DNA from 2 places in the Ensifer sp. genome. Region 1 is predicted to be linked to the other one. Evidence: riboswitches for the same ligand, from Rfam matches in the RefSeq annotation. Region 1 holds a riboswitch; the other holds the start of a gene.

Region 1 (3,206 bases):
CATGCCCTTCATCGGCCTTGACGTCAGCGACTGCGCATAGGATGCCCAATCCACCGTCATCGGGTTCGGCCGCGAGACATCGCCGAAGATGATCGGCGGGCGCACGTAGCGCGAGCCGTAGCTCTGCACCCAGCCGCTCTGGGTGAAGGCATAGCCGGAAAGCTGCTCGCCGAAATATTGCACCATGTCGTTGCGCTCGAACTCGCCATGCACCAGCACCTCGATGCCGATGTCCTCCTGCCAGCGCACGGCCTTCTCCGTCTCCTGGCGCAGATATGCAAGATAGTCGACATAGCTGAGCTCGCCCTTGGCATGCAGCGATCGCGCCTGGCGCACCTGCGGTGTCTGCGGGAAGGAGCCGATCGTCGTCGTCGGGAAAAGCGGCAGCGCCAACCTCTCTTCCTGCAGCCGCCGGCGCGTTGCAAAGCCCGACTGGCGGCGGCTTTCGGCAGCCGTCAGGCCTTTCAGGCGTCCGGCGACCAGCGGGTCATGGACCTTGAGCGAGGTCAGACGCGCCGCTGCCGCCACGATCGATTTCTCGAATACCTGTTCCGGATTGGCGAGGCCGGGCTCGAAGGCGCGGGCAAGCAGATTGAGCTCGTCCAGTTTCTGCAGGGCGAAGGCAAGCCATGAGGCGAGCTCCGGGTCGAGCGCTTTTTCGAGGTCGAGATCAACAGGCACGTACAGCAGCGAGCAGGACGGCGCAAGCTCGATGCGCTCGCGGCCGTGCGCCTCGATCAGCGGCTGCAGGCGGCGGAACAGGCCGGCGAGGTCTGTTCGCCACACATTGCGGCCATCGATGACGCCAAGCGACAGCACCAGATGCGCCGGTGCCGTCTGGATGAGGGCTTCCAGCTGCTGCGGTGCACGGACCAGATCGAGGTGCAGGCCCGCGATCGGCAGCGAAAGCGCCGTCGGCAGGTTGTCGCCAATCGCGCCGAAATAGGTCGCAAGCATGATCTTCAGCTGAGGGATTTCCGAGGCGAATGTCTGGTAGGTGAGCGCCAGCGCCTGGCGCTCCCGCTCGTTGAGATCGAGCACCAGGCAGGGCTCGTCGATCTGCAGCCATTCGACGCCCGCGTCTGCAAGCTCGCTCAGAAGCTTCACATAGACGGGCAGCAGCCGCTCGATCAGATCGATCGGTTCGAACCCGCCGGCAAGCGCCTTGCCGAGCTTCAGGAAGGTGACGGGGCCAAGCAGGACAGGCCGGGTGACATGCCCGAGCGCCTTGGCTTCCATGAAGGCCTCAAGCGGTGCGTTGCGCGTCAGCTCGAAGCGCTGGTCTTTGGTAAACTCGGGGACCATGTAGTGGTAATTGGTGTCGAACCACTTGGTCATCTCCTGCGCCGGGTTGCCGCTGTCATCGACTCCATGGCTGCAACCGGAAGCGCACGTGGCAGCCGTCGAACCGCGCGCCATGGCAAAGTAAGTGTCGAGATCGACCGGGCCGCCCTTCCAGCCATAGGCCGCAGGCACCGCGCCGACGAGCACGGATGTGTCAAGAACCTGATCGTAGAGCGAGAAGTCGTTCGATGGAATGATCCGGATTCCCCGCGCCTTCTGCGCGGCCCAGTTTTCCGCCCGCAGCGTCGCTGCGACGTTCAGCAGGTCGTTCCGGTCGATCTTGCCGGCCCAGTAGCGCTCCAGCGCGAATTTCAGTTCGCGGTGGCGGCCGATACGTGGAAAGCCGAGATTGGCTGTCTTGATGGTCATTTCCTTACCCCGAGGTTGTGGGCAAGGCTTTGAACGCGACGCATCCACGACCGAGGCAGGCTCGCTCGTCAAGGCGGCACATCGGACACCCCGCCCGTGGACGTTATCGATCGCGGCAGGTCTCCTGGCTTGCGGGTCAACACGAACCGTCCCGTCTTCCCGAGGCGTCTCCCTCAGTGACATCATTGGACGGCCGCTCGCCGCTTACAGTTGCGGGGGCAGCTCCGGCATGAGCACCTCACGGTGCCGCACCGAATTCCCTCTTAGCTCCGGCCCGTCGCAAGACGAGCCGCAGAACCACGATTGCACGACAATGCCCTTCCAAGTCGGCAAGGTCAACCGCATAAAGAAATGTTTATGTCTTTATTTTCCTCCGTCCGCGGTCGGGCGGCACTCGTTGCCTCGGGTCGCAGCGCGGCATCGACGTTCACGACCTGTGTGGAAGCGGAGGCGCTATCGGGCGCAGGCGCCAGAGGCGCTTGGAAGGGCTTGGCATCCACCACGTGCTGCCAAGGCGCGGCGATGTCGCCCGCCCGGGCACGGATGCTGTCATTGTCGCGCGTCAGGCCGATGTCCCTCAGCTGGAATTCGTTGAATGTATCGACCGACGTCGTGACGTCCGCGGCTCTTCTCGCGAAAGTCCAGACATGACGGATGATCGATCGCAGTGCGCTCGGCATTGCTAACCCCTTCAATTCTGCGGTGATGTGTTCGCGACAAAATTGAGGATTTTCGTGGATTCGCGCAAAGCGGTTTCTCGCATGCTGCCATAAAGAATGCTTATCTCAACGCATGAGCAAATTGCCCCCCATGAGCGCGGTGCGTGCCTTCGAGGCCGCCGCCCGACACCTGAGTTTCACCCGCGCGGCGCAGGAACTTGGCATGACCCAGGCCGCCGTCAGCTATCAGATCCGGTTGCTCGAGGAGCGCACCGGCACAGCCCTCTTCGTCCGTATGCCGCGGGAAGTGCGGCTCACGGCCGCCGGCCGGCAACTCGCGCCGAAAGTGACGGAAGCCATAGACCTCCTGGGCAACGCCTTTTCGGAGATCGCCGACAAGACCGAGCATCACCTGCACATCTCCGTCCTTCCGACGGTGGTCTCGAGCTGGCTCGGATCGAGGCTCGCCTCGTTCCAGGCGGCCCATCCGAACATCAGCATCCGGGTGCACATGTCGACCGAGCTCATCGACTTCAAGCGTGATGCCATCGACCTGGTGGTGCGCAGCGGCAACGGCGACTGGCCGGGCCATGACGTCTTTCCGCTTTTCCCGATCGAGTACCTGCCGGTCTGCACGCCGACATTCCTGGAGAAGCATCAGCTCAAGCACCCCGCAGACGTTCTCAATGTCAGGCGATTCGGCAATGCCAGCTGGTGGCGTCGCTGGATGGTCGAGACCGGCGTGGAACCGCCGGCCAGCAACGGCACGGAGCTGATCTTCGACGTCCAGGCGATGGATGTCGCCACCACATTGCTCGACCACGGCATCGCCAT
Region 2 (3,206 bases), on a different contig from region 1:
GATCACCTTCCACACGGCACGCGAAGCGGCAAGCTCCCGCTTCAGCCAGTCCGCCTGCCGCCAGCCGAACAGGCCGCCGTCGCCCTCCCCCTGGTTGGGGCCGCGATAGGATCTGAGATCGACGAAAAAGACATCGAGCAGCGGACCATAGGCGATCTTGCGGAAGATGCGGCCGGGCTCGGTCGGGATGTTGCGGATCGGCGTCATCTCGTTGAACGCCCGGGCGGCGCGGGCCGCATAGACGCCGACGTCCTTTTCCGGATAGCGCGGATCGTCTCTGAGGTCCGTGGAGGCCGACCAGTTGTTCAGCACCTCATGGTCGTCCCATTGATAGAAGGTCGGGCAGACGGCGTTGAGCGCGCGCACATGGGCGTCGAGCAGGTTGTATTTCCACTGGCCGCGATATTCCTCGATCGTGCGCGCCACGTCGCGCTTCTCGTGGGTGACCACCCGGTTCTTCCACACGCTTCCGTCGCGCAAGGATATCTCGTCGGGAATGGGATTGTCGGCATAGATCGTGTCGCCGGAGTGGATGAAGAAGTCCGGCTCGTGCAGACGCATGGTGGAATAGGTCTTCATGCCGACATCGTCGATGCCCCAGCCCTGGCCGGCCGTGTCGCCGGACCAGACGAAGCGGATCGAGCGCTTGCGCAAGGGCGCCGTGCGAAACCGGCCGGTCACCGGTTCGGACACTCGATTGACGTCGTAAAGATCGGTCGCGACGAAACGGTAAAAGATATCCTGGTCGGGCAGCAGGTTTTCGAGCGAACACTTCACCGCACAATCCGTCTGCGGTGTCGCGGTGAGATCGGCAAGGCGGACCGAATTGGAAAAGCTCTCGGTTGTCGAATACTCCACCGCCACCCGCGAGGGCCTGTCGACCCGTGTCCATACCATGCCCGAGCTTGTGTCGACATCGCCTGACTGAACCCCATGGATGAATTCCGGCCGGCCATAGCCGCGGGCATAGAATGGCGTGGCAAGGCCGGAAGACGCGACAAGGCCGGCGGCACCGGCCGATAGAAGGAAGGAGCGGCGCGACAGCGTGCTGAGAATTTCGGCCAAACAAGCCTCCGGTTCGAACCTCGCGAAAGCGGGGTTTTCGCGAACCGGACCTTTGGCTGTTCTGATGTCAGCGACTTAACAGCCGCGTGAAAGAATTTGAACGGTTTGACGACAAATCGGTGAAGGCAAGGTCGAGCACCGCTTTACGGTAAGCCGCCACGCCGCTGTCGTACGGTCTCATTTTCCGCAACCTGGCGCCTTGACGGCACGCCGACGGGAACACTAAGGGTAGCGGCGACGGTTCCCCCAAGGATGACTCCGACGGGGATTAATAGGGAACACGGTGAGGACGACCCAAAAGGGACCGAGACCGTGGCTGCCCCCGCAACTGTAAGCGGAATGCCGAACACCCCTCGTGGCGCGACAGCGCGCCATGCCACTGCGATCGCGCCAGGCGCGTTGCGGGAAGGCAGGTGAAAGGCGCCTGATCCGCGAGCCAGGAGACCTGCCGTCAAGCAGAAGATCCAGCGTCACGGGCGGGGTTGCCCGGAACAGGAGTTGTCCATGATCCGCATACCCGGCGGCTTTGCGCCCTCTTTTCCCGTCCTTCTCGACGTTTGCGATCGTTTGTCTCCCGAAATCCGGCCGGCCGGCTGTCGCCGCTTCGGCTGACCCTTCGCAAGCTCACGAGAAAAGAGAATTCCCTTGAAAGCCATTTTCAATGCCGTCGGGCGCTATTGCCCATCCCTTGCCGTTTCCGTGTCCCTGCTTTTGACCGTCGCTCCCTCGACCGCTGTTGCGGCCGCGACGAGCTACCCCCTGACCTTAAAGAATTGCGGCCAGGAGGTTACCTTTAAGGCGGCGCCGACGCGCACCGCCTCGATCGGTCAGAGCACCACGGAAATTCTTTATCTTCTCGGCCTCGCCGACAAGGTGGTCGGCACCGCCGTATGGATCGGCCCTGTCATCGAGGGCTACGAGGACGTCAACGCCAAGGTGCCGCGGCTTGCCGACAACGACCCGAGCTTCGAAAGCGTCGTTGCCACCAAGCCGGATCTCGTCACCGCGCAGTTCCAATGGCATGTCGGGCCGGAGGGCATCGTCGCCACGCCGAAGCAGTTTGCCGAACTGTCGATCCCCGTCTATGTCTCGCCCGCCGATTGCGCCGCCAAGGACAACTCCGCCGGTGGCGACGGCGTGCGCCACAAATCCTTCTCGATGGAGCTGATCTACCAGGAGATATCAGAGCTTTCCGAGATCTTCGACGTGCAGGATCGCGGCGAGGCCCTGATCGCCAAGCTGAAGGCGCGCGAGGAAGCCGCCCGCGGCAAGATCGCCAATGCCGACGGCAAGCTGTCGGCGGTCTTCTGGTTCTCCAGCGCCGAGATGGACATCGATCCCTATGTCGCCGGCACCAATGGCGCGCCCGGCTACATCCTGTCGGCGCTCGGCATCAAGAACGTCGTGTCCACCGAAGAGGAATGGCCCACCATCGGCTGGGAAACCATCGCCAAGGCCGACCCGAAGATCGTGGTCATCGGCAAGATGGATCGCCGCCGCTTCCCCGCCGACGACTGGGAGCTGAAGATGAAGTTCCTGAAGTCGGATCCGGTCACCAGCCTGATGCCGGCGGTCAAGGCCGACCATATCGTCGTCATGGACGCCCAGGCGATGAACCCGACGATCCGAACCATCGAGGGCATCGAGGTGTTGGCCGACGCGGTCGAAAAAGCCGGCCTGGCGAAGTGAGGTCAGCCCCTCTGGCAATCAACCGCACGGGCGCCGTTTCGACGGCGCTCGCACTGCTTTTCCTTGCGCTGGCACTGGGCGCCGCCATCGGCGAGACCGCCATTCCGCTCGACGTCGTCGGCAAGACCGTTGCCAACCGCCTGTGGGGCGCCGGATACCCGCTCGATGCGATCGACGAGGGCATCGTCTGGAACTATCGCCTCAGCCGCGCTGTGGTGGCCGCCTGCTGCGGCGCAGCGCTTTCGCTCTGCGGAGTGGTGCTGCAGGCCCTGCTCAGGAACGCGCTCGCAGACCCCTATATCCTCGGCATTTCCGCCGGCGCATCGACCGGCGCGGTCGCCGTCGCCATTCTCGGCATTGGCGCGGGCATGCTGACGCTGTCGCTCGGCGCCTTCCTCGGGGCAGTCTTCGCCTTTGCCCTGGTCTCGCTGCTGGCGCTCAGGGCCGGCCGC

What was found. A riboswitch is a leader RNA that binds a small molecule or an ion and turns the genes downstream of it on or off. The one in region 1 is predicted to bind cobalamin.
Region 2: linked by a shared signal. The riboswitch ahead of RTP54_RS19670 (ABC transporter substrate-binding protein) and the one ahead of metE (5-methyltetrahydropteroyltriglutamate--homocysteine S-methyltransferase) in region 1 are both predicted to bind cobalamin.

What each region holds. Positions count from the first base shown of each region.
Region 1 is NZ_DALZXU010000006.1:120,054-123,259, forward strand. It holds gene metE (5-methyltetrahydropteroyltriglutamate--homocysteine S-methyltransferase) at 1-1,713, opposite strand, end outside; cobalamin riboswitch at 1,810-2,030, opposite strand; gene RTP54_RS22660 (hypothetical protein) at 2,049-2,393, opposite strand; gene RTP54_RS22665 (LysR substrate-binding domain-containing protein) at 2,524-3,206, shown strand, end outside.
Region 2 is NZ_DALZXU010000004.1:159,745-162,950, forward strand. It holds gene RTP54_RS19665 (alkaline phosphatase) at 1-1,065, opposite strand, end outside; cobalamin riboswitch at 1,287-1,533, shown strand; gene RTP54_RS19670 (ABC transporter substrate-binding protein) at 1,771-2,754, shown strand; gene RTP54_RS19675 (FecCD family ABC transporter permease) at 2,751-3,206, shown strand, end outside.